2 regions of the Allorhizobium sp. DMC15 genome follow, and region 1 is predicted to be linked to the other one. Evidence: predicted binding sites of a transcription regulator. Region 1 holds the regulator's gene; the other holds the start of a gene.

Region 1 (15,333 bases):
TATGTCGCCGGACGGGCTCCTGCCGGAAACGGTGGAATACCCTGACCATCCGTGGTTCATCGGCGTCCAGTACCATCCGGAACTGAAGTCCCGTCCGCTTGATCCGCACCCGCTCTTCGCAAGCTTCATCGGCGCAGCTGTCGAACAGAGCCGGCTGGTCTGAGGAGACCGCCAGAGAATGCATGCGAAAGACCCGGCCTCAGCGCCGGGTCTTTTGTTTTGAATATTTGTGACCAGTTTGGCCGGCGCTCAAGGCCGCAGAAGCATCATCGGGACAGTATCACCCGCCTCCGCCGCTGGCGCATGCGGCGGCCGCACGATCAGGCAGTCCGACTGCGCAAAGATGCGCATCATCGACGAGTCCTGTTTGCCGAAGCTCTCGACGACGGGTTTATCGTCACCAGCAAACAACAGTCTGGCCCGGACATAATCCTGGCGCTTGTCGTTGGCGGGAAGAGCGTTGGCCAGCGTCCCCGTCGTCATCCGCTTCGGCGGGATGTGATGCCCGAGGCGGCACAGCAGCGGCTCCATGAAGAGCAGCCCGCAGACGAGGCTGGAGATCGGGTTGCCAGGCAGACCGAGAACCTGCATCCCGCCGAGACGCCCGACCATGAGCGGTTTCCCGGGGCGCATGGCGATCCGCCAGAACTCCAGTTCCATTCCGGCAGCGACAAGCGTCGACTGGACGAGATCGTGATCCCCGACCGAGGCTCCGCCCAGTGTCACCAGAACATCAACACCGCTGGAACGGGCCCGCTCGACAGCCGCGCGGAGCAGCGAGACATCATCCGGTACGATGCCGAGATCGAGCACCTCTGCGCCACAGTCGCGCGCCAGCGTGGCAATGCCGAATGTGTTCGAGCCGATAATCTGGTTCGGGCCGGGGACAGCTCCCGGTGTGACCAGCTCATCGCCCGTCGCAAGGATTGCGATCCGCGGCCGGCGATAGACGGGAAGCGTCTGATGGTTCATCGCCGCCGCAAGCGTTAGGTGGCTAAAGTCGAGCGTGACACCAGCGTTGAGCGTGAGGTCGCCTTCGACAAAATCCTGGCCGCGCGGCCGAATATGGCGTCCGGAGGTGACCGCGAAAGTCGTCCTGATCCGTCCGCCATCAAGTTTCTCGGCATCCTCCTGAAGAAGGATGCTATCGGCGCCGGATGGCACGGGCGCGCCCGTAAAGATCCGAACTGCCTGTCCGACACCGACCCCGCCTGAAAAGCCATGACCCGCAGCCGATTCGCCGATGACCGTAAGCACCGAACCGATCTCCGCAGCGTCTGCCGCGCGAAGGGCGTAGCCATCCATCGCCGACGCATCGAACGGCGGCTGGGTGAGGCGGGCGGCCAAATCGGCGGCGAGCACGCGCCCATTTGCCTCATGCAGGCCGATCTGCTCGTGATCGGAGATGGGTTCGGCGCCCGAAAGAAGCCGCGCCAGCGCATCTTCAACCGGAAGCAGCGACATCAACCGCGCTCCGGATGGCGGAAATCCCCGGACTTGCCACCACTCTTTTCCAGAACTCGGATCCCACCGATTTCCATCGTCTTGTCCACGGCTTTCGCCATGTCGTAAATGGTCAGGCAGGTGATGGATACCGCCGTGAGTGCTTCCATCTCGACGCCCGTCTTGCCAGTGAGCTTGACGGTGGCCTCTATCCGAAGGCCCGGTAGGTTCGCGTCCTCCAGGATGTCCACGGTCACCTTGGACAGCATCAGCGGATGGCACAGCGGGATCAGATTGGACGTTTGTTTGGCCGCCATGATGCCGGCAATCCGCGCAGTCCCAATGACGTCCCCCTTCTTGGCGTTCCCGTCACGAATGGTGGACAGGGTTTCCGGCTTCATGCGCACATAGCCTTCGGCGACTGCGAGGCGGATCGTGTCATCCTTGCCCGAGACATCGACCATATGCGCCTCGCCGGAGGCGCCGATATGCGTCAGGCCCTGCGGCTCGACAGTGGTCATTCCGCGGCCAGAGCGTCGGTCTTGCCGGTCAGGAGAAGACGCGTTGCAGCAGCAACATCTTCCTTGCGCATCAGGCTCTCGCCGACCAGGAAAGTGGTTATGCCGACCTTTTCAAGGCGCCGGCAATCTTCATGGGTAAAGACACCGCTTTCGCCGACCAGCAGGCGATCGGCAGGCACCATTGAAGCCAGGTCTTCGCTGACCGTCAGGCTGACCTCGAAGGTACGCAGATTGCGGTTGTTGATCCCGACCAGCGGTGACTTCAGTTTCAGCGCCCGTTCCATCTCGTCGGCGTCGTGGACTTCGATCAGAACATCCATGCCGAGTTCGAAGGCGACGCCTTCGAGTTCCGCGGCTTCTCCATCGGAGAGGGAAGCCATGATCAAGAGAATGCAATCACCACCCCAGGCACGCGCTTCATAGACCTGGTAGGCATCAAACATGAAGTCCTTGCGCAGGGCGGGCAGGGCGCAGGCCTGGCGGGCAGCCGTCAGGAATTCCGGCGCGCCCTGGAAGCTTGGTTCATCCGTGAGGACGGACAAGCAGGCGGCGCCACCGGCCTCATAGGCGGCGGCAAGGGAAGGTGGATCGAAATCGGGCCGGATCAGTCCCTTCGAAGGGCTCGCCTTCTTGATTTCGGCAATCAGTCCGAACCGACCGTCGTCGCGCGCATGCACCAGCGCACGGTGGAAACCGCGTGGCGCCTCCTGGCTCGCGATCCGATCCTTGAGTTCCGACAGCGAGACAGCAGCCTTGGCCGCTGCGATTTCATCCCGCTTGTAGGTTTCGATGCGCTTGAGGATATCGGTCATGCTCTGAACTTACCCTCACGCGGCCGAGTTGGAAATGGCAATCAGTTTCTCGAGCGCGCGAGCGGCATTGCCGCTGTCGAGTGACTGGCTGGCAAGATGCATGCCCTCGGTCACGTCGTTGGCCTTGCCGGCGACAATCAGAGATGCGGCGGCATTGCAGAGTGCGACGTCGCGATAGGCCGTCTTCGCCCCACCAAGAACATCGCGAAGTGCTGCGGCGTTGACCGCGCCGTCGCCGCCACGGATCGCATCGAGCGACACGGTTGCAACACCGAAATCGGAGGGCGTCAGTTCGAAGGTCGAGATCTCGCCATCTTTCAATGCGGCCACAAGGGACGGACCCGTCGTCGTAATTTCATCGAGACCGTTCCCGTGCACAACCCAGGCATCGGTCAGCCCGAGATCACGCAACGCCTCCGCACCCGGCACGAGCCACTCCGGCGAGTAAACACCGAAGAGCTGTTTCTTGACGCGGGCCGGGCTCGAAAGCGGTCCGACGATGTTGAAGATAGTGCGGGCACCCAGTTCAACGCGCGCCGAGCCGACATGGCGCATGGCGGGATGGTGCAGCTGCGCGAACATGAAGCCGATGCCGGCCTCGCGGATACAGCGAGAAATGGTGTCCGGATCGATGTCGAGCCTCACGCCGAGTTGCGAAAGCGCGTCCGCCGTCCCCGATTTGGAGCTCAGGGCGCGGTTGCCATGCTTGGCAACCGGCACGCCGGCACCCGCCACGATAATCGCGGCGAGCGTCGAGATGTTGTAGGTGTTGGTTCCATCGCCGCCGGTTCCGACAATGTCTATGGCGTCCTCGGGAGCGTCGACCACGACCATCTTCTGGCGCATGATCGAGACGGCGCCGGCAATCTCGTCGACGGTTTCCCCGCGAACTCTGAGGCCCATCAGGAAGCCCCCGACCTGCGCCATGCTGGCTTCGCCGGACATCAGTATCTCGAACGCATCGCTCGCCTCCTGCCGGGTCAAAGACTGGCGCGTTGCGATCTTCGCGATAAAGGGCTTCAACCCGGACATGGACGTGCTCCCCCTGACGTCGGCATTAGCGAACGATGGCCTGCTGGGCCAGCGCCTGGTTGAATGTCACGCCATACTGCGCCTGCAACTGGCCGACCATCTGGTCGAGGATGTCGTCGCCGGCCGAATTGGCCATCGAGACGATCTGCTCATCTTCGTTGGACAGCACGCCACCGGCCGCCTGATCACGCACGGCAGTGACGGTCAGCAGGATCTGCGTCGACGGATCACCGCCGGACGCCGTGGTCACAATCCCTTCCGGACCTCCGAAGGCTGCGGTGATGGCCGCCGCACCCAGAACGGCGTCTTCGGTGCGGCGGGTGATCCCCGCCTTGCTTTCGACCGTCAGGCCGAGTTCGGACGCCACTTCTTCCAGTTTGCCGCCATCGGCAATGCGCTTGCGCAGGCTCTCTGCCTTTGCGCCGAGCGCAATGCGCTGCTGCTCCGCAGTCCAATCCGCCACGGCCTTTTCCCGGACCTCGGCAAGCTCCCGGTCGCGTTCGGCCTTGATGTCGGTGACATCAAACCAGATGTAGCCATTGTTGCCGAGATTGACCGGAAGAGCCTCGACGCCAATGTCGGTGCGGAAGACTTCCGCCAGGAGCGCGTCGCGCTCGGGGATGCCGGCCACTTCGGTTTCCCGGGCGTCAAAACCGCGCCGGTCGATGTCGGTAACGGTTGCGGTCTTCAGCTTGAGCTGGTCCGCCGCTTCCTTCAGTGTGGACCCGCCAGCGCGCAGATCTTCGAACTGGTCGTGCACGGCGGTGATGTCGGCGACAGCCGCTGATTCTGCCAGCGCCTCGCGGATTTCTTCCTTGACCTCGTCGAGGCTGCGCACGCGGCCTTCCTTTATGTTGGTCACGCGCAGGATGACTGGGCCAAGTGCACCTTCGACGACGGGCGTGGTGCCGCCTTCGGTCGTCACCGCAAAGGCGGCGTCCGCAAGCGTGGCGTCCGGAAGGCGGTCCTTTGAAAAGTCGCCGAGCAGCACATCGCTCGCCGTCTTGCCCTGGTCCGTTACAAGTTGATCGAAGCTCGTGCCCTTGGCGAGTTCGGCGGCTGCCGCATCGGCCAGTTCACGCGTTTCGAAGGACAGTTGCTCGATCGTCCGAGTGCCCGCGATTTCGTAGCTGGCCTTGCGGCGCTCGTAATCGGCCTTGATGTCATCGTCGCTGACGGCCGACTTGTCGGCAATGTCTGCGGGCTCGAGCTTGACATAGGTAAAGCTGCGGAATTCGGGCGCGCGATAGCGCGACTTGGTCGTGTCGAACCAGGTCTTCAGCGTGGCATCGTCAGGCGCCTTGATCGGATCGATATTGGCATTGGTCAGCAGCAGGTAGTTGATGTCCCGGTTTTCGTATCGATAGCTCTTGATTGCATCGACCAGAACCTTCGGCGCGACGAAACCATCGGCAGTGGCATCGACGATCTGGCTGCGGATTGCGACCTTCGACCGCTCCTCAATGTAATCGTCTTCGCGCAGGCCGGAATTGCGCAGTCTCGATGTGAACAGGGCGCGATCGAAATTGCCGGCCGAATTTTTGAAGGCCGGGTCATCCGCGATCAACTGCGCCAGCCGATCCTGGGACAGACCCAGATTCATGTCTGCCGCAAGCTGGTCGAGTGCTGCACCGGCAGCGAGCTGCGAGAAGACCATGGATTCGACACCAAAAGCCTTGGCTTGTTCGGTGGTCAGCTGAGTGCCGAACCGGTTGCTGAGATCGGCGACCTGGCGCTGATAGGCAAAGGCGAAGTCCCGCGTCGAAACCGTCTGATCGCCCACGGCGACCACCGTATCGGAATTGCTGGTGAACAGCGAAGCCGAAACGCCCCAGACGCCGAAGGAAACCACCAGCAGCAGCAGCAGGATCTTGGCGAAAAGGGTCTGGGAAACTTTTCTCAATATGACGAGCATCGGGACGCATGAACCTCTTGACTGATCTTCGCATCAAGCGAAGCGGGTGGACTTCCTTAGAACAAAGATCAACGGAATTGAAGGCATATCGGGCCGAAAAGCGGCAGGATCCGGTCGGCGGCGCAGAACCACCGAAATGTGATGAACTCGCTCCGGTCTTGGACCGCATCAATCGATGCCCGAAAGGCCATGGCAACCGTCTTTGCACGGCATCCGGAAGACGAAAGCTGATGGCGGGAATAAAAAAAAGGCCGGCAACGCGCCGGCCTTTCGAAAGAAACGTGATGGGCGATCAGCGTTCGGTGATCGGCTTGTAGTCGCGCTTCGGTGCGCCGGTATAAAGCTGGCGCGGGCGACCGATGCGCTGCTGCGGATCCTCGATCATCTCGTTCCACTGCGCGATCCAGCCAACGGTACGGGCCAGCGCGAAGAGAACGGTGAACATGGTCGTCGGGAAGCCGAGTGCGCGCAGCGTGATGCCGGAGTAGAAGTCGACGTTCGGGTAGAGCTTCTTCTCGATGAAATAAGGGTCGTTGAGCGCGATCTTCTCGAGCTCGAGCGCCACCTTCATCAACGGGTCGTCGCCATGGCCGGTCGCTTCCAGCACCTCGTACATGGTCTTCTGCATGATCTTGGCGCGCGGATCGTAGTTCTTGTAGACGCGGTGACCGAAGCCCATCAGGCGGAACGGATCGTTCTTGTCCTTGGCCTTGGCGATGTATTCCGGAATGCGGTCGACCGAGCCGATTTCCATCAGCATGTTGAGCGCCGCTTCGTTGGCGCCACCATGGGCCGGACCCCAGAGGCAGGCGATGCCGGCTGCGATGCAGGCAAACGGGTTGGCGCCCGACGAACCGGCAAGACGTACGGTCGAGGTCGACGCGTTCTGCTCATGATCGGCATGCAGGATGAAGATACGGTCCATGGCGCGCGCCAGAACCGGGTTCACCTTGTACTCTTCGCACGGCACGGCAAAGCACATGCGCAGGAAGTTGGACGCATAGTCGAGATCGTTCTTCGGGTAAACGAACGGCTGGCCGATATGGTACTTGTAGGCCATGGCGGCGATCGTCGGCATCTTCGCGATCATCCGCAGCGAGGCGACCATGCGCTGATGCGGATCCGTGATGTCGGTCGAGTCGTGATAGAAGGCCGAGAGCGCACCGACAGTGCCGACCATGACAGCCATCGGATGGGCGTCGCGGCGATAGCCGGAGAAGAACTTGCTCATCTGCTCATGCACCATGGTGTGGTGCGTGACGCGGTAGTCGAAGTCTTTCTTCTGCGCCGGCGTCGGCAGTTCGCCGTAGAGCAGCAGATAGCAGACTTCCAGGAAGTCGCCCTTGTCGGCGAGCTGTTCGATCGGATAGCCGCGATGCAGCAGCGTGCCTTCGTCGCCATCGATATAGGTGATCTTGGATTCGCAGGATGCCGTGGACGTGAAGCCCGGGTCGTAGGTGAAGGTGCCCGTGTGCTTGTACAGGGCGCCGATGTCGATGACATCAGGGCCGATCGTGCCGGCCTTGACGCTCAGGTCGACCGTCTTGTCACCGAGTTTCAAAGTAGCGCTTTTGTCCGTCATGCTGATCCTCCGGAAGTGGCGGGAAGGCGTCTCCGAAAAGCCGCCATCGGTTAAGCGTGTGATGTAGCTATATGATACGGAAGTTAATGCCAAGCTATCCAAAGGGCAAATTGTGCGTTGCGAAATCGGCACCAATCGAACCGGACGGTTCTAATCGATTTGCACGTTAGATTGCGCTTGCAGCAAAGCTTCATGCACGCTTTGATTGTTGTTGGGCGTGGTGTTTTTCCCCATCAGCAGGGTTGCTTCAAGTGTTGTATCGACCGGAGGAGAAGCTGGACATCGAAGGGGAGGGCGCGCTCGCGCCACCCAGGGATCCAACGCCTGCTTTACCCAGCCATTCTGCGATAGCTCGGCCGACAACAGACAGGATAGACCGACTGGTCGAACAGTCCCGGCGACGAGCTCACGGTGTCCGCCAGGCGATCGAATGGGAGGGCCGGCAGGGGCACTTCTTTCATTTCGTACCCGTATGCATCGGGCTTGGCGCTCTGTGCTGGTTCAATCTCCCTGCGCCGCCCGCCGCGGAGATCCTGCTTTTCCTTGCCGCTTTGGCCGCAAGCGCTCTCTTCATGACCCTTGCCGGCACGATGAGCCGCGCCCTGTCGCTCTCCGCCCTTCTTGCCATCGCCGGCATGGTGTTGGCCGAGGCTGAAAACTGGAGAGCCGCGACGATCCTTCTCGATTCTCCCGTGGTGACCACGGTCACCGGCCAGGTGGAGCGGCGGGAGGCGGGGTCGGCCGGCGAATGGCGCTATGTCATCCGCGTGGCGGCGACCGCCGAGCCGGCTCTGCGCCGCGCGCCGCAGCGCATTTCGGTCTTGGCCCGAAGCCAACATGAGGGGTTCAGGATCGGCGAGGGCATCACCGGCCGTCTGCGGTTGTCGCCGCCGTCGGGCCCGGCGCTGCCCGGTCTCAACGATTTTGCCTTTCAGAGCTATTATGCCGGGATTGGCGCGGTGGGGTTCTTTCTTGGCGCTCCGGAACGGCCGGCGACGGCTGCCTCGCCGGTCGTGGACCCGTGGACCCGGCTGGATCGATGGCTGTTTTCCCTGCGCGACCGGATCTCCGATCGTATCCATGCCGTACTGCCCGGCGATACCGGCGCATTCGCCGCATCCATCATCACCGGTGAACGGCGCTCGATGTCGCAGGAGGCGACGGATGCGTTACGGCTTTCGGGGCTTGCCCATATCACCGCGATCTCCGGTCTCAACATGGCGCTTGCCGCCGGTATCTTCTTTGTCGGCCTGCGGGCACTGTTGAGCCTCCTTCCGGGTTTAGCGCAGCACTATTCCATAAAGAAAATCGCAGCCGCCGGCGCACTTCTGGCGGCGACCGCCTATGTCCTCATATCCGGTTACCAGGTTTCGGCATTGCGCGCCTATCTGATGACCGCGATCTTGCTGGTTGCCGTGCTGATCGACCGGCCCGCGATCAGTCTGCGCAACCTGTCTGTCGCGGCGATCCTGATCCTGGTCGTGCAGCCTTCCGCCGTCATGGGGCCGAGTTTTCAGATGTCTTTTGCCGCGACGGCAGCCCTGATCGCTGGCTATGCAGCCTGGCGCACGAGGCCGCGCACCCTCTGGCCGGCTCCCCAATCGGTCCCGGGCAAACTGGCAAGCTTTGTGCTGAAATTCGTCGGTGGGACGCTCGCCACATCCCTGATTGGCGGTTTGTCGACGGCCATTTTTGCGGTCACGCATTTCCATCGCCTGTCCATGCACGGGCTTGAGGCCAATCTGGCGGCCATGCCGCTGATCTCGATCGTGGTCATGCCGGCCGGCTTCATCGCCATGCTGATGATGCCGCTCGGCCTTGATGCCCCATTCTTTTGGATCATGGGTCTCGGACTTGATCTCGTCCTGCAGGTTGCGCACACCGTCGCCGGCTGGGATGAGGCGGCGCTCATCCCGCGTCAGCCGGGCTGGTTTCCAGCACTCACCGTGACCGCGCTCCTGCTGATCACGTTACTGCATACGCGGCTACGGCACGCCGGGAGCGTTCTCTTGATCGTCACGCTGGCTGCGTCCTGGCTGCGTCCAGCAGATAGGCCGGCCGATCTGCTGGTCAGCGAGGATGGCCGCCTCGTCGCGTTTTGGCCGAGGCCGCGAAGCGATGCTGAGGCGAAGACCCTCGCTACCAACCGCGTGCGTCCATCGACCTTCCTTTTTGACCAGTGGAAGCCTGCGCTCGGTGTCGAAAATCATCGGCCACCGGACCAAACAGACGCACTCGTCCTCCCGCCACCGGCCGATTGGAAAAAGGAGGAGACATGGGATGCGGTGACAAAACAACAGGCAGGCAAGGTATTGGACCAACTGGCAGGATCCGCCGCGGGCGACCGCTTCACCTGCGCTCGCGGTGCCTGTGCGGCAAAGATTGCCGGCCTCTGGACCGTGCTCGTCATCGACCGCGCCGATATTGCCGGCCTCGCCTGTGACGTCGCCGACATCGTTGTGCTCGGCGTCCGCAGCCGCCTGACCCGCTGCAATTCAGGCGCGATCTTGATCAGCGAAACGACATTGCGCGCAAGCGGCGCTCTCGAGTTGCGGCTTGGTGATCGCCACGAAAGAAAAATCGAAGTCACGTCAGCGCTGGCAGGCCCGCCACGCCCATGGACGGTGCATCGCCTCTACGACTGGCGAACCGGGGGGACTGCCTCCCAACACGGTTTCAAGGCCGCCCTTTTGGCAACCAGACCCCAGCCTCTGGCCGCCACGACATCAGATGACGGCGCGGCGACGGATCAGTGATAGCGCCGGATCAGGCCGACAAGCTTCCCTTGGATCTTGACCCGGTCCGGCGGGAAAATGCGTGTCTCGTAGGCCGGGTTGGCAGCCTCCAGCGCGATCGAGGCACCACGGCGGCGAAACCGCTTCAGTGTTGCTTCCTCGTCATCGACCAATGCCACGATGATGTCGCCGGGATTGGCGTTCGAGGCGTTGCGGATGATCACGGTATCGCCGTCGAGAATACCGGCATCAATCATCGAATCGCCCTTGACCTCCAGGGCATAGTGTTCGCCAGAACCGATCATCTCAGCCGGAACGGTAATGTCATGCGTGTTGTTCTGGATAGCCGAGATCGGCACGCCGGCGGCGATGCGCCCCATGACAGGCACGCTGACCGACGCATTCTGATCGTCGTTGCTGGGACGCGCCGGGGCAGGCGGCGGCGTCTTTCCCAGGCTGCCTTCGATGACGCTTGGCGCAAACCCACGCCGCGGTTGCAGGCTGGGCGTATAGGCCTCCGGTAGCTTGATCACTTCAAGAGCACGCGCGCGGTTGGGAAGCCGCCGGATGAAGCCCCGTTCTTCAAGCGCCGTGATGAGCCTGTGAATGCCGGACTTCGATGCCAGGTCGAGGGCGTCCTTCATCTCGTCGAAGGACGGAGGCACACCCGATTCTTTCATCCGCTCGTGAATGAAGAGAAGCAGTTCCTGTTGCTTGCGCGTCAGCATATGCGGGGCCCCGTTTGTGAAACAAATCCAGAACAGACACTATATGTTCCATATGTGTTCCGCAAGTAGATAAATTTCCGTGAACAACCCGTATGAAAATGCGATAGGCGTCTTCGGCCGGGTGCTGGCAACCTTGCATGTCCGATCGATGCTGGCAGCCAGACAGCCGGGAGCAAGTCCGAGCAACGAATTGAAATCTCTGTGAGTTACACCATGCTGAAAGACTTGGAGAACACTCTGCTCGGGAAGCAGGCCGACCAACTGACATCGGCAGAGAAGAAGGTTCTGGTCAAGGCTCGCCAGCGCCGAACGGTGTCGACCAATGCCGGCGAGGACTTTCTCGCCGGGGCAAGTTTCGGTCAGCGTCTGGCCGATTCGATTGCCCGGATCGGCGGCTCCTGGAGCTTCATCATTGGCTTCGTTGTCTTCCTCCTCGCCTGGGTTGTTCTCAACACGGTGATCCTGGTAGCCCGTCCGTTTGACGCCTACCCCTTCATCTTTTTGAACCTGATCCTCTCGATGGTGGCCGCCATTCAGGCGCCGATCATCATGATGAGCCAGAACCGCCAGGCCGAGCGTGACCGCTTCATGGCCGCGAAGGACTATGAGATCAATCTGAAGGCCGAGATCGAGGTTCTCGCGCTCCACCACAAGATCGATGAGCAGGTGTTGAAGGAATTGCGCGACACCCGGGCCGAGATCGATGCGCTCCGTGAGGCGATCGAGGCCCTTACAAAGCGCTCGGGTAATTCCTAGTTTGGTCGTAACGGAGTATCTTCATGTCGCCTGTTCCCGCTTTGCCGCGCGCTTTGGACCACCTTGTGCTGCCGGTGATCGATCTCGTTACTGCCAGACAGCGGCTAAGCCGCCTTGGGTTCACCGTGGCAGCCGATGCTCGTCACCCTTTCGGCACTGAAAACGCCTGTGTTTTCTTCCGCGACGACACCTATCTCGAACCGCTTGCCGTCGGCAGCCGGGAAGACTGTCTGTCGGCGGTGCGGGCCGGGAATGTTTTTGTCGCGCGTGACCAGGCTTTTCGGTTCCGAAGGGGCGAGGGTCTCTCGGCAATCGTCGTCAAGACCGATGACGCCGGAGCAGATCATGCGAGCTTTGTCGCCGAAGGTTTGAGCGGTGGTGAACTGCTGGGCTTTTCGCGCGAGTTTCGCTTTCCCAATGGCCGCAAAGTAGAGGGATCTTTTCGGCTGGCCTTCGCCGCCGATCTGCGCTCGCCCGACTTTTTTGCTTTCGCCTGTGAGCGCGTGAACCCCTTGCCCGCCGATCGCGGTGCTTTGCTGGACCACGCCAACGCGGCAGCAGGCCTGAGAGGCGTGGTGCTGTGCGAGAATAATCCGAGCGATTTCCAGTATCTGTTGGAGACGGCGCTGCGGCAGCGCGACGTCACGGCCGATTCTTTCGGACTATCGATCGAAGCGGCCAATGCCAGGGTCGATGTCCTGACACCAGATGGACTGTCGGCTCGATACGGGTTCTCGGATGCGCGCGAAGAACGGGGTCTGCTCGGGGCGGTGGTTGTGGTCGCGAGCCGTGATCTCGGCGTGACAGAAGCCTGCCTCGCTGCTAATGGCGTCCGCTATCACAAAACAGGAGCGCGCCTCGTTGTCGCGCCGGAGAAAGGCCAGGGTGTCGCCTTCGCCTTCGAGGAGTTGAAATGAGCACTGTGACCAATTCCGAAGTCGTCGTCGGTGAAGGCGAGGGCCGGGCCGTCTTCTCGCAGAAGGGCCGCTTCGCCCTGATTGCCGGCCCTTGCCAGATGGAGAGCCGCGATCATGCGTTCATGATCGCCGGTCGTCTGGTGGAGCTGTGCCGCGAGCTTGGCCTCGGCCTCGTGTACAAGTCCTCCTTCGACAAGGCGAACCGCACCTCGCTGTCGGCTGAGCGCGGCATCGGTCTGGAAAAGGCAATGGAAGTCTTCGCCGACATCAAGAAGGAATACGGCATCCCGGTGCTGACGGACATCCACACGGAAGAACAGTGCGCGGCCGTCGCCCCGACGGTCGACGTCCTGCAGATCCCGGCCTTCCTCTGCCGCCAGACCGATCTCTTGGTCGCCGCGGCCAAGACCGGCCGCGTGGTGAACGTCAAGAAGGGCCAGTTCCTGGCGCCCTGGGACATGAAGAACGTGCTGAACAAGCTCAATGCCAGCGGCAATCCGAATGTCCTCCTCTGCGAGCGCGGCGCCTCCTTCGGTTACAACACGCTGGTCTCCGACATGCGCTCGCTGCCGATCATGGCGGGTATGGGTGCGCCGGTGGTCTTTGATGCCACGCATTCGGTGCAGCAGCCGGGCGGGCAGGGCGGCTCCTCCGGCGGCCAGCGCGAATTCGTTGAAACGCTCGCCCGTGCGGCGGTCGCCGTTGGCGTCGGCGGTCTCTTTGTCGAGACCCATCAGGATCCGGACAATGCGCCGTCCGATGGACCGAACATGGTTCAGATCGACAACATGCGCCGTCTTCTCGAAAAACTGATCGCCTTTGACGACATAGCCAAGGCCGTTTGACACACTTTCCCGGCGCTTCAATCGGCTAAAGAAGATGCAGCGCCGGGAATGCCGCTTTAAATCGATTAGATTTTCGTTCATCCCGCTTCCGATCCGTCATTGTATTTTCCCGATCATCGGGTAAGACAGGGTGACTCACAGGCAGGTCCGCGGGCGTCGCGCCAGGGTGATCGGCCGCCGAGCCTTGTCCAATTTCCGTCTACAGGGAGCGAACATGACCGCCATTACCGACATCATCGGCCGCGAGATCCTCGACAGCCGTGGCAACCCGACCGTCGAGGTCGACGTCTATCTCGAAGACGGCAGCTTCGGCCGCGCCGCGGTTCCTTCGGGCGCGTCCACCGGTGCGCATGAAGCCGTCGAACTGCGCGATGGTGGCTCGCGTTACCTCGGCAAGGGCGTCGAAAAGGCCGTCGAAGCCGTCAACGGCGAGATCTATGATGCGATCGGCGGTCACGAAGCCGAGAACCAGATCCAGATCGACAATCTGATGATCGCGCTCGACGGCACGCCGAACAAGGCTCGTCTTGGCGCCAACGCCATCCTCGGCGTATCGCTCGCTGTCGCCAAGGCTGCCGCTCAGTCGGCCGGCCTGCCGCTCTACCGTTATGTCGGCGGCCCGAACGCCCATGTCCTGCCGGTTCCGATGATGAACATCATCAACGGCGGCGCTCATGCCGACAACCCGATCGACTTCCAGGAGTTCATGATCGTGCCGGTTGGTGCCGAGACCATCCGCGACGCAGTCCGCATGGGTTCGGAAGTCTTCCACACCCTGAAGAAGCAGCTCGCAGCCGACGGCCACAACACGAACGTCGGTGACGAAGGCGGCTTCGCGCCGGGTCTCGCTTCGGCGCCTGCCGCGCTCGACTTCATCATGAAGTCGATCGAGAAGGCCGGCTACCGTCCGGGCGAAGACATGCACATCGCGCTCGACTGCGCCTCGACCGAATTCTTCAAGGACGGCAAGTATGTTCTCGAAGGCGAAGGCCGCACGCTGGAGCCGGAAGCCATGGCGGAATATCTCGCCGAGCTTGCTGCCAAATACCCGATCTTTTCGATCGAAGACGGCATGGCCGAAGACGACTGGGACGGCTGGAAGACCTTGACCGACAAGATCGGCAAGAAGGTTCAGCTCGTCGGCGACGACCTCTTCGTCACCAATTCGGCCCGCCTGCGCGACGGTATCAAGATGGGCGTCGCCAACTCGATCCTCGTCAAGGTCAACCAGATAGGTTCGCTGTCGGAAACCCTCGACGCCGTGTCGACCGCACACCGCGCGGCTTACACCGCCGTCATGTCGCACCGCTCGGGCGAGACCGAGGATTCAACGATTGCCGATCTCGCGGTTGCCACCAACTGCGGTCAGATCAAGACCGGTTCGCTCGCCCGCTCGGACCGCACCGCGAAATACAACCAGCTCATCCGCATCGAGGAAGAGCTCGGTCCGCAGGCGGTTTATGCCGGGACATCCATCCTGCGCGGTTGATCGTTGTAGACAACACTGAATTTTAAGCCCGCGCCGGGCAACCGGCGCGGGCTTTTCATTGCCAGTCATTTTCGGTCAACGATCGGTTAAGACATCCCCGCTACTTTGAGCGAAAGTTACGCGTTTTAAGGCAGTTGTCGGCATGTGGACCAGGCATCACAAGAAGAAGAAATACGGACGTCTTGCCCTCCCTGCCATCACCGTCGCCTTCCTTTCCTACTTCGGATATCATTCGGTGCATGGCGACTATGGCCTCAAAGCAGGTCAGCAGTTCGATCGGCTCCAGCTGGCTCGAACGGCTGAGCTCGATAAGCTCGTGAAGCAGCGCATGCAGCTGGAGAAAGAGGTGAGCCTGCTCAGCGACGGCTCGCTCGATGAAGATATCATCGACGAAAAGGCGCGTTACCAGCTGAATATGTCGCGCCCCGATGAAATCGTGATATTCAACACCTATTTCTGATAAACCGGGATTAGGTTAATTACAGATTTCATATATTTTACAGATGCTTGGTTTGAATATGACCTATGCATTTCTGGCATTGCGGATGCCTGTTTTCT
Region 2 (15,333 bases), on a different contig from region 1:
AGCCCTCCACCATTATAGAGAGCGCGGGTGCGGTGCCGATATCGGGGCCCACGATGTCTGGAGCGAGAAAATGGCGATCCTGTCAGGACTGGCGGTGTACTTCGTGATCTGGTGGCTGACGCTTTTTGCCGTGCTGCCAATAGGGCTGCGCACGCAGGACGAAGAGCAGAATGTCGTTCCGGGCACGGTTGCGAGCGCGCCAGCCCGTTTTCGCGCCTTGCGAATCTTCCTCACGACGACGATCGTCTCGGCTGTCATCTACGGGGTATGGTACATCGCCGAAACCTATTTCGGCTGGAGTTTCAAGGATCTGCCGGTTCTGGTTCCAGGCCTTGCCGAACAGTGATCCAGGGCAGGGCCCAGATCGAGACATTCTCCAGCTGCAGGCCTGATTTGTGCCGGATCGGTCGCATCGCCCTCAACAGGGCAAAAAAAAACAAGGTCAAAAGACCTTGTTCGAAGCTTCGCGTGATCCTTCACCAATTAAGGGGCTGCGACGAAGCGCGCCTAAGATCTGATCCTCCCAAGACTTGACCGCGAGATTGGCAAAGATTTGAACTCCTTGCCTCTTTTGTAGGCTGAACCTAGCCCAAACTATGGACGTTGTCACCCCCAAATCTTGCAGAATTGTTACAGTGACCGGAAAAATTTTGGGCGTGCAAATCTGTCGCATCTTCGTCACGAAAATTCGAAAGGGCCGGGTTGGTGCCCCACACGCGGTTCATACACGCATGTCTGTGGGGGAGCGGGCAGTCTCTGGCTTGCGGGTTTTCTTCTGAAGACCAAACGGCTATGAACGCTTCCTGATATCCGTCTTCAATCGCTGATTCCGCGCGGATGCGCGGCGTCGTCAACCGTCTGGAATTCGTTATGCGTCTGTCGCGCTACTTCATGCCGATCCTCAAGGAAAACCCCAAGGAAGCGGAAATCGTGTCCCACCGCCTGATGCTGCGGACGGGCATGATCCGCCAGCAGAGCCAGGGCATCTATTCCTGGCTGCCGCTCGGCAAGCGTGTGCTCGACAAGGTCAACGCGATCATCCGTGAGGAGCAGAACCGCGCCGGCGCCATCGAGCTTTCCATGCCGACACTGCAGTCGGCCGAGCTCTGGCAGGAAAGCGGTCGTTACGAAGATTACGGCAAGGAAATGCTGCGCATCAAGGACCGTCAGGACCGTCCGATGCTCTACGGCCCGACCAACGAGGAAATGATCACCGACATCTTCCGCTCGTCGGTCAAGTCCTACAAGAGCCTGCCGCTCAACCTCTACCACATCCAGCTGAAGTTCCGTGACGAGATCCGTCCGCGCTTCGGCACCATGCGTTCGCGCGAATTCCTGATGAAGGACGCCTATTCCTTCGACCTGACCCAGGCCGATGCGATCCACTCCTACAACAAGATGTTCGTCGCATACCTGCGTACCTTCGACCGTCTCGGCCTGCGCGCCATCCCGATGCGCGCCGATACCGGCCCGATCGGCGGCAATCACAGCCACGAGTTCATCATTCTGGCCGACACCGGCGAATCGGAAGTCTTCTGCCACAAGAGCTTCGTCGACTTCGACATCCCCTCGGTTGATACCGATTTTGATGACGTTGCCGGCCTGCAGACGATCTTCGACAAGTGGACCTCCGTCTATGCCGCGACGTCTGAAATGCACGACGAGGCAGCCTTCGGCGCCATCGGCGAAAACGACCGCCTGTCCGCCCGCGGCATCGAAGTCGGTCACATCTTCTATTTCGGCACGAAATATTCCGAGCCGATGGGCGCCAAGGTCCAGGGTCCCGACGGCAAGGAGCACCTTGTCCACATGGGTTCCTATGGCATCGGCCCGACACGCCTTGTTCCCGCCATCATCGAAGCCTCGCATGACGAGAACGGAATCATCTGGCCGGCCTCGGTCGCGCCCTTCGATGCCGTGGTGATCAACATGAAGGCCGGCGACGAGGCCTGCGACACGGCATGCGAAACGCTCTACGCAGCGCTGCAGGCCGCCGGCAAGGACGTGCTCTACGACGACACGGACGACCGGGCAGGCACGAAGTTCGCGACCGCCGATCTGATCGGCGTTCCCGTCCAGATCATCGCCGGGCCGCGCTCCGTGGCATCGGGCGAAATCGAACTCAAGGACCGCCGCACCGGCGCCCGCGAGACGATGACGATCGAGGCGGCGATCAACAAGTTGACCGCCTGACCTTGGCAGCGTGACGCTGTCGGACTGATCTGAAGGCAAGGAGTGAGCATGGCGAGCAAGGCTGCTGGCAACGAGACGGCAGGATCCGGAAAGGGCTCGCCTGCGCGCGCCTTTTCAGGATTCGAGCGCATGGTGGCCTGGCGCTACCTGCGCGCCCGGCGCAAGGAAGCCTTCATCTCCGTGATTGCCGGTTTCTCCTTCATCGGCATCATGTTGGGGGTCGCGACCCTCATCATCGTGATGGCTGTCATGAACGGGTTCCGAACGGAACTCGTCTCCCGCATTCTCGGCATCAACGGCCACATGATCGTGCAGCCTGTCGACCAGCCGCTCAACGATTATGCCGATCTTGCGACGCGGTTCAGCGGGGTCGCCGGGGTGAAAATGGCGCTGCCGCTCGTCGAGGGGCAGACGCTGGCCTCTGGTCGGGAAGGTGCCGGAACCGGCGCACTGGTGCGGGGCATCCGCCCCGATGACCTGACCAAGCTGTCCGTGGTCTCTTCCAACATTCGGCAGGGCGACATGGTGGGCTTTGCCGCAGGGCAGGGCGTACTGATCGGCTCTCGCATGGCGGCCCAGCTTGGTCTTTCGGCCGGCGACACGATCACGCTCGTCTCGCCGGAAGGCGACATCACGCCGCTCGGCGTCAATCCGCGGGTCAAGTCCTATCCGGTGTCCGGCATTTTTGAGATCGGCATGTCGGAATATGACGCCTCGATCATCTATATGCCGCTCGAAGAGGCGCAGCTCTATTTCAATGTCGAGGGTATCGTTCAGTCGATCGAACTCTTCATCGACAATCCGGATGACGTCGACCGTTTGCGGCCGCTGATCGAGCAGGCCGCCGGCCGACAGATCTTCGTCACCGATTGGCGCCAGCGCAACCAGACCTTCTTCTCGGCCCTGCAGGTCGAGCGCAACGTCATGTTCATGATCCTGACGCTGATCGTGCTCGTTGCCGCGCTTAACATCATTTCCGGCCTGATCATGCTGGTGAAGGACAAGGCGAGCGATATTGCCATCCTTCGCACCATGGGGGCGACCTCCGGTGCCATCATGCGCATCTTTTTCATGACGGGCGCCGCAATCGGAACGGCCGGCACCTTTGCCGGCGTCGTGCTTGGCATCGTGGTCTGTCTCAACATCGAGAGCATCCGCCAGTTCTTCTCCTGGGTTTCCGGTACGGTGTTGTTCGATCCCGAACTCTATTTCCTCAGCCAGCTGCCCGCTGAGATGAACGTGAGTGAGACCGTTTCCGTCGTGGTCATGGCGCTCAGCCTCTCCTTCATGGCGACCATTTTCCCGGCCTGGCGGGCTTCGCGCCTGGATCCGGTCCAGGCCCTGCGTTACGAATAAGGATGCCGATCCCGATGGCCAACGACATCGTTCTGTCTCTCGCCGGCATCGACCGCCATTATGGTCAGGGCGAGACCCTGCTCTCGATCTTGAAGGGGGCGGATTTTACACTGCGGGCCGGGGAGACGGTCGCGCTGGTCGCGCCCTCCGGCACGGGCAAGTCGACGCTTCTGCATGTCGCCGGGCTCCTCGAGCATCCGGATGGTGGTGAAGTCACGCTCGGCGGCGTCGCCTGTCAGGAGCTCCCGGATGAGCAGCGCACGGCGATCCGGCGCAACTCGGTCGGCTTCGTCTATCAGTTTCATCATCTGCTGCCGGAATTCTCCGCGCTTGAGAACGTGATGATGCCGCAACTGATCGCGGGTCTCACCCGGAAGGAAGCCGCGGAGCGCGCAAAGCAGCTTCTCGACTACATGCGTGTGGGCCACCGCGCCGACCATCGGCCGGCCGAACTCTCCGGCGGCGAACAGCAGCGCGTGGCAATCGCCCGGGCCGTTGCCAACGCGCCGCTCGTTTTGCTGGCCGACGAACCGACCGGCAACCTCGATCCGGAGACCGCGTCCTATGTCTTTTCTGCCCTGGAAGCCCTTGTGCGCCAATCAGGGCTTTCCGCGATGATCGCCACGCATAATCACGAAATCGCCCGGCGGATGGACCGCTGCGTGACTCTCGTGGACGGCAAGATCGTCGAAATCCAGGCCTGAACCTCTTTCATCATTCGTTCTGATTGTGCGAGCGGGGATTTTGTTCCCGCGCGAATGCTGGCTTTTTTAGGGTTGACAAAAGAACAAGAGGGGAACAAAATAAAAACATAGAGGAAATAGGAGACAGACATGACCGAAATTATTCGCGACGTTGCTGCATTCACCTCCATGGCCGTCTTTGTTGCCAGCATGACCCTTTTGATGCTCGCTCTCTGAGAGCTCCTTCGAAACCTGTAGACACCTGCCGATCGCGACAAACGTGACTGGACTTCGCAGGCGCGAACACCGAAAATCTCGGTGATTCAAAGCAATGCGAGGATATGGCGGTATGGGCGAGAGCACGAGCGGGATCGACACGCCGACGGGATTGTCGACCGGGCCGGGTTTCGTGCATCTTCGGGTGCATTCGGCTTATTCTCTGCTGGAAGGCGCATTGCCGCTGAAGAAGATCCTCGGCAAGGCCGTCGCCGACGACCAGCCGGCGATCGCGATTACCGACACCAACAATCTGTTCGTTGCGCTCGAATTCTCCCAGAAGGCGATCGGCGACGGCGTGCAGCCGATCATCGGCTGCCAGCTGTCGATCGATATGGAAGATTCGACGGGAGAAAAGCGAGGCGGCAACGGCCATATGCCGGATCTTCCGGCCATAGTCGTGCTTGCGTCTGATGCTGCAGGCTACGAGCGGCTCGTTGACCTTGTCAGTCGCGCCTATCTTGGCGGGGATGCCGGTCAGCCGGTGCATGTCAAACTGTCATGGCTGCGCGAAAGTGGCACAGACGGCCTGATCGCCTTGACCGGGGCGTCCGGTGGCCCTGTGGATCGTCCGCTGCGCGATGGTCACGCCGCCCAGGCTGAGACGCGTCTTCTGGCGTTGAAGGACCTCTTCGGCGATCGCCTCTATGTCGAATTGCAGCGTCATGGCGCTTACGACCGCAGCCATGAGCGCCGCATGGTCCAGCTCGCCTACGATCACGACCTGCCGCTGGTCGCCACCAACGAGGCCTTCTTTCCGGCGCGCGACGACTACGACGCCCATGATGCCCTGATGGCGGTCGCCCACAATGCCATCGTCTCGAATGACGATCGCTTCCGCCTGACGCCGGATCATTATCTCAAGAGCCGCGCCGAAATGCAGGCGTTGTTCGCTGACCTGCCGGAGGCGCTTGAGAATTCCGTCGAGATCGCCCGCCGCTGCTCCTTCGTGCTCTCAACCCGCAAGCCGATCCTGCCGCGCTTCACCGGAGGCAGCGACGATCCGGAAGAGGCAGAACGCGAAGAGGCGCTGGAACTGCGCCGCCAGGCGATCGAGGGTCTCGACAATCGCCTTGCGGCACTCGGCATGGCGCCAGGTTACGAGGAGAAGGATTATCGCGAGCGGCTCGAATTCGAGCTCTCCGTCATCGAGCGCATGAAGTTCCCCGGCTACTTCCTGATCGTTTCGGACTTCATCAAATGGGCCAAGCAGCATGACATCCCGGTCGGACCGGGCCGTGGCTCGGGCGCGGGCTCGCTGGTCGCCTATGCGCTGACCATCACCGACGTAGACCCGTTGCGCTTCTCGCTGCTCTTCGAGCGCTTCCTCAATCCGGAACGCGTCTCGATGCCCGACTTCGACATCGACTTCTGCCAGGAGCGCCGCGAAGAGGTCATCCGCTACGTGCAGCGCAAATATGGCCGCGAGCAGGTGGGGCAGATCATCACCTTCGGATCGCTGCAGGCGCGTGCCGCCTTGCGCGACGTTGGCCGCGTGCTCGAAATGTCCTATGGCCAGGTCGACAAGATCTGCAAGCTGGTGCCGAACAATCCCGCCAATCCGACGCCGCTCTCCAAGGCGATCGAGGAGGAGCCGAAGCTGCAGGAGGCTGCGGCCGAAGAGCCGGTCGTCGCCCGCCTCCTCGAAATCGCCCAGAAGATCGAGGGTCTCTACCGCCACGCCTCGACCCATGCCGCCGGCATCGTCATCGGCGACCGGCCGCTCTCGAAGCTGGTGCCGATGTACCGCGATCCGCGCTCTGACATGCCGGTCACCCAGTTCAACATGAAATGGGTGGAGCAGGCTGGCCTCGTCAAGTTCGACTTCCTCGGCCTGAAGACGCTGACTGTACTGAAGACCGCCGTCGATTTCGTCGTCGAGCAACGCGGCCACAAGGTGGATCTGGCGGCCATCCCGCTCGATGACAAGCTTACCTACGAGATGCTTTCGCGCGGCGAAACGGTCGGCGTCTTCCAGGTGGAAAGTGCGGGCATGCGCAAGGCCCTGATCGGCATGCGTCCCGACTGCATCGAGGACATCATCGCGCTCGTTGCCCTCTATCGCCCAGGCCCGATGGAGAACATCCCGGTCTACAATGCCCGCAAGCACGGCGAGGAAGAACTCGCTTCCGTCCATCCGAAGATCGACTACCTGCTCAAGGAAACGCAAGGCGTTATCGTCTACCAGGAGCAGGTCATGCAGATCGCTCAGGTGCTCTCGGGCTATTCGCTCGGCGAAGCCGACCTTCTGCGCCGCGCCATGGGTAAGAAGATCAAGGCGGAGATGGACCAGCAGTCGGCCCGTTTCGTCGACGGCGCCATGAAGAACGGCGTCTCCAAGCCCCAGGCCGAGAACATCTTTGAACTGCTGGCGAAGTTCGCCAACTACGGCTTCAACAAGTCGCATGCGGCCGCCTACGCGATCGTCTCCTATCAGACCGCCTATATGAAGGCGCATTATCCGGTCGAGTTCCTCGCCGCGTCGATGACCCTCGACATGGCGAACACGGAAAAGCTCGTCGACTTCCGCCAGGATGCCGGCCGTCTTGGCATCGAAGTGGTGCCGCCTTCGGTCCAGACCTCTTACCGCCACTTCCAGACGGGTCCGAACCGGATCTATTACGCCCTCGCGGCGATCAAAGGCGTCGGCGAAAACGCCGTCGAACACATCGTCGAGGTCCGCGGCGACAAGCCTTTCGAAAGCTTGGAGGACTTCTGCCTGCGGATCGATCCCAAGCAGATCAACCGTCGCGTCTTCGAAAGTCTGATTGCCGCCGGTGCCTTCGACTGCTTCGGCCGCGATCGCGCCGAACTGATCGGCAGCCTCGACCGCATCATGGGATATGCCCAGCGCGCCCAGGAAAACGCCGTCAGCGGACAGTCCGACATGTTCGGGGCGGGTGGCGCCAGCGGTCCGGAAAAGATTGCCTTTGCGCCCTATACCCCGTGGCTATCCTCGGAAAAGCTGATGCGCGAATTCCAGGTCCTAGGTTTCTACCTGTCGGCCCATCCGCTCGACGCGTATCGGCAACTGCTCGACAAGCTCCGTGTCCAGAACTTCGCCGACTTCTCCGTTGCCGTCAAACAGGGCGCGAGCGCCGGCCGTCTCGCCGGCACCGTGATTTCCAAGCAGGAACGCAAGACCCGCACCGGCAACAAGATGGGCATCGTCACCTTCTCCGATGCCTCCGGCCAGTATGAGGCGGTATTGTTCTCCGAAGGTCTCAACCAGTATCGCGACCTCCTGGAGGCCGGAAAGTCCCTCGTCATCACGGTCGCCGCCGAAGAGCGTCCCGAAGGCATCGGCCTACGCATCCAGACGGCGCAATCGCTGGAAGAGCAGTCGATCCGCATGCAGAAGGCCATGCGCGTCTATGTCCGCGATTCCGGCCCCTTGCGTGCGGTGGCCGCCCACCTCAACGCCCGCGGCGACGGCCTCGTCTCCTTCATCGTCATCAAGGACGAGGGCAAGCGCGAGATCGAGGTGGAGCTCACCGAACGTTTCCGAATCTCCCCGGAAATCGCCGCCGCCATGCGCTCGACGCCGGGCGTCCTGGATGTCGAACTGGTGTAAGGGCGCTCAGCCCTTCGTCCGCGTCACCGTAATAAAATCCGTGCCGTCGCCCGTTTCCGGCCCGATGCCGCTATCGGAGATGGTGATTGAAGAGCCTTCGCTCAGCATCATCTCGATCTTCGCCCTGACGTCGCCGGGAATGTCGAGACGGGAGAGCGCTGCTTCCGCAGTAAATACCGCCCGATCCTCGGCGGGTTCGGTGATGCCGAGGCGCTTCAGCGTCGGAGCGGGCAGATGGTTGTCAATGCTGACGCTCTGCCATTCCACCTTGCCCTTGAAGCGGTCGACATGGCTCGCCTCGAGGAAATGCGTTCCGAGGCCTTTTTCCGGTTCGCGAATACCGATGGCCGCCTCGAACACCGGCTTGAACTTCTGCCGCACCATGATCTGGCCATCGAGCGGCTTTTCGCGCCCGGCCGAAGCCGAGAGCGCTGCGATGAAGCGAGGTGACAGGATCTCCCCGTCCTTCTCGATCGATTTCCAGCGCTTGTAGCCGTGGATCGCAGCAAGCGTCTGACTTCCCATGACGCCGTCGGCAGCACCAGCGTCGAAGCCGAGTTCGGTGAGCATTTCCTGCACGTCGCGAACCTCGTCGCGCTGGCTGCGCCGGGTGATGAGGATGCGAAGCGGCGGCTCGTCTTCCAGCACGAGCTGGGCCTGGGCACCCATCTTCGGCAGCACCTCGTTCATCGCCACCTCGACAGGGGCCAGCGATGCCTCGATCTTGGTCGGCCGCAGTTCGGCGTCCGACAGCAGGCCACCTTCCGGAACGGGCTGACGGGGGGTGAACAGGTTGGCATGCGTGACGACCGCCGGTGTCACCGGGTCATCGGTGATGATCACATGGGCGCCGCGTTCCGTCATCGAAAACAGCGTTTTGGCAAAGCCGTTCGGCAATCGCACGCAGCCATGCGAGGCGGGATAGTTGGGCACCTTGCCCTCGTGCAATGCGATACCCGACCAAGTCAGCCTCTGCATGAACGGCATCGGCGCGTTCGAATAGATGTTGGATTCGTGGTACTTACGCTTTTCCAGGATCGAGAAGATACCAGATGGCGTCGTGTGTCCCGGCTTGCCCGTCGACACCTTCGAGGTCACCAGCAACTCTTGGCCGTCATAAACGGTCAGCGTCTGGGTCGCCTTGGAGACGTAGATCTGCAAGGGGCCGCGATCGGCGGCGAGTGAGGGGGTGGAAAGGGCACTGCTGGCCATGAGGCCGAGGCTGAAGGCGAGGGCGAAACGCTGGAACATGATACGACCGGGATGACGCAAAACAGGATGGCGCCATGCTACCCGGCGAAGTTTAAGAAAAGTTTCGCGATCGCCTGTGCAGCCGCGCTCTACACGGATGTTTGATCGGTTGTCCCCAGTCTTGCTCGATCACGAACCCGGCGTTGCCGCCCTGCGCCGCCCCTGCAGCTGCGGCGAGGCGACGGCCAGCAAAAGGGCCGCGATCGGCAGGGCGAAGGCATGGCCGAGATGCTTGAAACCGAGCGCACCGACCAGTCCACCGAAGAAGAACATCGAAACGATCGGCAGCAGGATCGACAGCTTGCGCCGGTCGACGGGGACAGGTGGATGGGAGAGCAGGCGGGCGATGCCGAGATAGGCGACCTTGCCGAGTTCGATGCCGATATCGGTGACCATGCCGGTCAGGTGCGTCGTGCGGATGCGGGCGCCGGAGATCTTGGTGATTGTCGCGTTCTGCAATCCCATGATGATGCAGAGCAGCATGGCGGTTGCCGGTGCCACGGCTGCGTCATGCAGCGTTCCCAGGCCGGCAAAGAGGATCAGCAGGCCCGATTCGAGCGCCAACGGATAGGCATATTGCTGGCGTCTCGCATGCCGCCGCGCCCAGTTGATCAGGATTGCCGAACAGGCCGCACCGCAGAGGAAGGAGATGAGCAGAGTGAGACCCGCCCCGACCAGGCCGAACAGCCCGAGCGCGAGATCGTCGGCGATCGACGAGACCACGCCTGTCATATGGGACGTGTAGCGTCCGACGGCGAGGAACCCGCCGGCATTCATGGCGCCGGCGACGAAGGCGAGGATCAGGCCGAGCAACAGATCGTTGCCCCGCCGGCGGTGATAGGAGGCCGCCACCCGGATGTGCCGCCAGCGCCGATCCGCCCGCGACGGGCGCAGCGATGGAGAGTGCGTCGGATGGGGCTGAGGCAGGGCCATGTGGATGTCAGGACCGCTTTGCGGGGAAGGTATATCCGGTTTGTACCGTACCTTTGCCGAACTTGTCGCGTAATTTGTCCATCGCCGCCTCCGCTGCCGCACGCCGCGTCGCCTGCGCGTCGACGAGATCAGGCGGATCGGCCGTTGCCGCATCCTTCAGGTCGCTCACGCCGATGCCGATCAGCCGGAAACGCGTGCCGTCTGCCTCCTTTTCCAAAAGCGCCATGCCGGTGCGGAAAATGCGGTCCGCCAGTTGCGTCGGGTCGTCCAGCCGCCGGTTGCGTGTGCGCGCCTTGAAATCGGCGGTCTTGAGCTTGAGCACGACGGTCTGCCCGGCAATTCCATGCCGTTTCAGTCGCCAGGCGACCTTTTCCGACAGTTCCCGCAGATGGACGATCAGGTCTTCCGGCTTGTTGATGTCGTCGAAAAATGTCGTTTCGGCCGAAACGCTCTTGGCCGGATCATTGGGATGCACGCTGCGATCGTCGATGCCGCGCGACAGCCTGGCGAGCCGCTGCCCCATCACCCCATAGCGCCGCATCAGGTCTGCTTCATCCATGACCTGCAACTGGCCGATGGTCCGGATCCCGTCGGCCTGAAGCGTTGCCGCCAGCGCTTTTCCCACACCCCAGATCAGTGTCACGGGCTTGTCAGCCAGGAAATCGACAGCCTCGGCCGCGCCGATGACGGAGAAACCACGCGGCTTCTGCAGGTCGGAAGCGACCTTCGCGAGGAACTTGCAGTAGGAGAGGCCGACGGAAATGGTGATGCCGATCTCCTGTTCCACGCGCCGTGCAAAGCGCGCCAGAACCCGTGCCGGCGGATCGTGATGCAAAAGTTCCGTGCCGCGCAGTTCGAGGAACGCCTCATCGATCGAGATCGGCTGCACCAGCGGCGTCAATTCCTCCATTAACGCCCGCACCTGCCGCCCGACCCGAACATATTTCTCCATGTCCGGTCTGATCACCACCGCCTGCGGACAGGCCTCAAGCGCCTTGAACATTGGCATGGCCGAGCGCACGCCGTGGATGCGCGCGACATAGCAGGCGGTTGAAACGACGCCGCGTTTGCCGCCTCCGATGATCACGGGCTTGTCGATCAGGTCGGGATTGTCGCGTTTCTCGACCGCCGCATAAAACGCGTCGCAGTCGACATGCGCGAGCGTCAGCTCACGCAATTCCGCATGATAGACCAGACGAGGGCTGCCACAGGCGCGGCAACGCCGCAGCCCATCGGGCTGCTCCTCAAGGCAGTCACGGCAAAAGCCGGGTCGAGGTTGGTCTATCGAGGACATGTGGGAACAAAGGTTGAACGTTTGCACCCTAAGCCGCCCCTTCTTGCCTGGCAAGAGGGATCTGACCGCCGTTTGGCCATGCCGGATGCCACAGCCGAAAAGGCAGTCAGCGGTGAAAATGGGCTTCGATCAGACGGCGCGCCTCAGTCCAGTCCTGCGCCTTCTGGACCGGCGGCTCCGGCTCGGGGGCGTGGCGGAAGATTGCAACATCGGGCGGCATGTAAACGAGCGCACACTCTGCCACATGCTCGCGGACCGAATGCAGATTGCTGACCATGTCGTCGATGAAGGCGACGGGCAGGGGCCGGTTCTCGTGCAGGGCCGCGACGATGGGTCCCTTGGCGTCCTCGCTGGAAATCATCGGATAGGAGAGTGTCAACCGATCGAGAAGCCGGCGTCGGATCTCCGCATGGCGTGGCGGCATCGCGGTCAGGAAGACCAGATCTGCTTCAACTGCCAGCGCATTCAGGCTGTCGACGGCTTCTGCGAAGGGTGTCTGCCAGCGTTCCTGCTCGACGAAGAAGTCGTGGATCAGGTCCTTGACCGCCACCGCATCGAGTGCTCGCGCGGTCGCATCGACAATATTGCCGGTCAGCTTGAACGAACGTGGCAGCAGGGTGAGGCCGCGTTCCAGGAGAAACGCCTCGAAGGGGGTAGCAAATTGCAACACCACGTCGTCCACGTCGCAGACGATCAGCGGCCGGTCAGCAAGCTTGATATGGGCGAGATCGGTCAGCATCAGAACTCGCCCGAATCGAGGCCGGGTCGCACATAGTGGTGATAGGCTGCAACGACCACCTCGGGTTTCGTCGCGGTGGCCTCGCAGAATGCCAAGAGCGTCGGTTCATGCTGCATCAGGAATTCGAGCATGCCGGCGAGAAAACCCGGATCATTGACCGCGTCGCGCATCTGCCCCGGCTGCACCCCGGACAAGGCGAGAAATCGCGACAGCATGTCCGGCTCGCTGGCAAGCCAGCCGAGAACGGCGATGGCCGTATCATCGGCACTTGCAGGTATATCTCTGTTTTTCATAAAGTCTTTTCCTGTTTTCCTGGCAAATTACCGATTTCGAAACCAAATAGCACTAGCATGTAGAGTGACGGAAGATGCGAACTCGCGCCTGGGTCCGGCAATGGAACCCCGCAAGATGCGAGACAAGGGATCGGGTGGATGCCGAAAAAGGTAATGATTGTCGAAGACAACGAGCTCAACATGAAGCTCTTCCGCGATCTTATCGAGGCGTCCGGCTATGAGACGGTGCAGACCCGCAATGGCATGGAGGCCATGGACCTTGCGCGGCGTCACAAGCCGGATCTGATTCTCATGGACATTCAGTTGCCGGAAGTGTCCGGACTGGAAGTGACGAAATGGCTGAAGGATGACCCCGACCTGCATGTGATCCCCGTGATTGCGGTAACCGCCTTCGCCATGAAGGGCGACGAAGAGCGAATTCGTCAGGGTGGTTGCGAAGCCTATGTTTCCAAGCCAATCTCGGTGCCGAAGTTCATCGAGACCATCAAGACCTATCTCGGAGATGCGTGAGGATTAAGGGACATGACTGCGCGCATACTGGTCGTCGACGATATACCCGCCAATGTGAAGCTGCTCGAAGCGCGGCTGATGGCGGAGTATTTCGACGTCCTGACGGCGAACAACGGTTTCGATGCCCTCGATATCTGTGACCGCACCCAGGTCGATGTGATCCTGCTCGATATCATGATGCCGGAAATGGACGGCTTTGAGGTCTGTGAGCGGCTGAAATCCAACCCGCGTACAGCCCATATCCCCGTCGTCATGGTCACCGCGCTCGACCAGCCCTCCGACCGCGTCCGCGGCCTGAAGGCCGGTGCCGACGACTTTCTGACCAAACCGGTCAACGACCTGCAGCTCATTTCGCGGGTGAAGAGCCTGGTCCGGTTGAAGACGCTGAGCGACGAATTGCGTCTGCGCCACGATGGAACGCGTCAGGCCGGCGTCGAGGACGCCCTGCGCCTGACCGACGGCCGGCTCGAGGAGCAGGCCCAGGTCCTGCTCGTCGACAGCCGGGGCGCTTCTCAGGAGCGCATCGTCAAGGCATTGAAGCCGATCGCCGAAGTCAGCGCGCTGTCCGATCCCCAGGCTGCCGTGTTCGAAGCCGCAGAGAACGGCTACGACCTCGTCATCGTCAACAGCAACCTTGCAGATTACGATCCGCTTCGCTTCTGCTCCCAGCTCCGTTCCCTGGAGCGCACACGCTTCATCCCGATCTTGCTGATTACGGAGCAGGGTGACGAACAGATGATCATCCGCGCGCTTGATCTCGGCGTGAACGATTACATCGTGCGTCCGCTCGATCCGAACGAACTCGTCGCCCGCGCGCTGACCCAGGTGCGCCGCAAGCGCTACAATGATCGCCTCCGCAACAGCGTGCGCCAGACGATCGAGCTTGCCGTCACCGACGGCCTGACCGGTCTCCACAATCGTCGTTATCTCGATACCCAGCTGCGCACACTCTTTGCCCGCGCCAAGGTTCGAGGTCGTCCGCTCACCATCTGCATCACCGATATCGACCGCTTCAAGCTGGTCAACGACCAGTTCGGCCACGATGCCGGCGACGAGGTCCTGAAGGAGTTTTCCGGACGGATCAGGTCGACCGTGCGCGGCGCCGATCTGGCCTGCCGCTACGGAGGCGAGGAGTTCGTGGTGGTCATGCCCGACACGCCGGCGGAAGTGGCCGCCAACGTGGCGGAACGCCTGCGCCTGATGATCGAGGCGCGACCCTTCCAGCTGCGTTCGGGCGAGACACCGCTGATGCTGACCGCCTCCATGGGGATCGCCACACTGGGGCCAGGCATCGACACGCCGGAGCAATTGCTCAAGCAGGCCGACAGGGCGCTATACGAAGCCAAGAATTCCGGTCGCAATCGTGTGGTTGCCGCCGCAGCGTGATCTAACCATTCACAGCTTTTTGTGGTGCCGCTTAAGTTGGCGCCTTTCATGCATTTTGCACCGATTTTGGGCAGTTTCAACTGTATCGTTTTGCCGGTGACACTATTGCTGTTCAATAGAATCCGTTGGCTGGCGTCGATCGAGGCGTGTTGCTTCCCGACATAAAGCTGTATCTTTATATTAGATTTATCTTTAATCTCCGCGTGTGCCGCGGGTCGCGGAAAATGCTGCGGCTTGCGGGACTAAATCTGTTGCTTGCAACTTAGACTGTGGGATTGTTCACGGAACAATGTTTACCTGGCGCGTAGCAAGTCTGGTCGAACAAGTCTTCTGTCCCGAATTTAACCATATCAAGAGCATGCAACGTAGGGCAGTTAATAAACTGTTGATTTTTTTCTCTACTTAAGAGAGTTTGACCACATCGAAAAAGACCTCTCCAAGAGGTTCTGGATACCCCATGATGCTCAGGTCCGCCGCATCTCCTGGGTCGTGGGGTCGGTCGGTTGGTGTGCAACGTCAAAACGGTTCCTCGTGCCGTGTTTGCATGCCGACCGACCCCCTATCAGCGAAACACCGGTCTCCCCGTGGGAGGCCGGTGTTTTTGTTTGCGCGAAGGGGAGGGCTCAAGGGGGCACTGGCTCGGATTTGCCAAAGAAAAAGGCGCGTCACAGAGTGACACGCCTTTTTTGTGGAACCGATGGGACCAAATCTTACTTGATCTTGGTTTCCTTGAACTCGACATGCTTCTTCGCAATCGGGTCATACTTGGTCTTCGTCATCTTGTCCGTCATCGTACGGCTGTTCTTCGTGGTAACGTAGAAGAAACCCGTGTCGGCCGTCGACAG

The links. The regulator LexA, encoded in region 1, represses DNA repair genes until DNA is damaged. The targets are predictions, from matches to a motif close to TGTTCNNNNTGTGTTCNG.
Region 2: ACT53S_RS08130 (DNA polymerase IV) is a predicted target of LexA. The motif match lies at 11,563-11,580, and genes of this name have one in related genera.

The regions. Positions count from the first base shown of each region.
Region 1 covers NZ_JBQUZB010000003.1:262,041-277,373, forward strand. The annotation lists gene ACT53S_RS15560 (CTP synthase) at 1-163, shown strand, start outside; gene ACT53S_RS15565 (molybdopterin molybdotransferase MoeA) at 250-1,467, opposite strand; gene moaC (cyclic pyranopterin monophosphate synthase MoaC) at 1,464-1,964, opposite strand; gene trpC (indole-3-glycerol phosphate synthase TrpC) at 1,961-2,776, opposite strand; gene trpD (anthranilate phosphoribosyltransferase) at 2,792-3,808, opposite strand; gene ACT53S_RS15585 (peptidylprolyl isomerase) at 3,834-5,723, opposite strand; gene gltA (citrate synthase) at 6,016-7,305, opposite strand; gene ACT53S_RS15595 (ComEC/Rec2 family competence protein) at 7,557-10,061, shown strand; gene lexA (transcriptional repressor LexA) at 10,055-10,768, opposite strand; gene ACT53S_RS15605 (DUF1003 domain-containing protein) at 10,982-11,524, shown strand; gene ACT53S_RS15610 (VOC family protein) at 11,548-12,441, shown strand; gene kdsA (3-deoxy-8-phosphooctulonate synthase) at 12,438-13,286, shown strand; gene eno (phosphopyruvate hydratase) at 13,501-14,775, shown strand; gene ACT53S_RS15625 (FtsB family cell division protein) at 14,918-15,235, shown strand.
Region 2 covers NZ_JBQUZB010000001.1:1,636,150-1,651,482, forward strand. The annotation lists gene ACT53S_RS08095 (DUF1467 family protein) at 71-346, shown strand; gene proS (proline--tRNA ligase) at 871-2,193, shown strand; gene ACT53S_RS08105 (lipoprotein-releasing ABC transporter permease subunit) at 2,242-3,549, shown strand; gene ACT53S_RS08110 (ABC transporter ATP-binding protein) at 3,564-4,253, shown strand; gene dnaE (DNA polymerase III subunit alpha) at 4,582-8,082, shown strand; gene ACT53S_RS08120 (L,D-transpeptidase family protein) at 8,089-9,333, opposite strand; gene ACT53S_RS08125 (YoaK family protein) at 9,463-10,266, opposite strand; gene ACT53S_RS08130 (DNA polymerase IV) at 10,274-11,560, opposite strand; gene ACT53S_RS08135 (hypothetical protein) at 11,667-12,299, opposite strand; gene ACT53S_RS08140 (DUF3572 domain-containing protein) at 12,299-12,592, opposite strand; gene ACT53S_RS08145 (response regulator) at 12,731-13,102, shown strand; gene ACT53S_RS08150 (PleD family two-component system response regulator) at 13,115-14,488, shown strand; gene rpmG (50S ribosomal protein L33) at 15,199-15,333, opposite strand, start outside.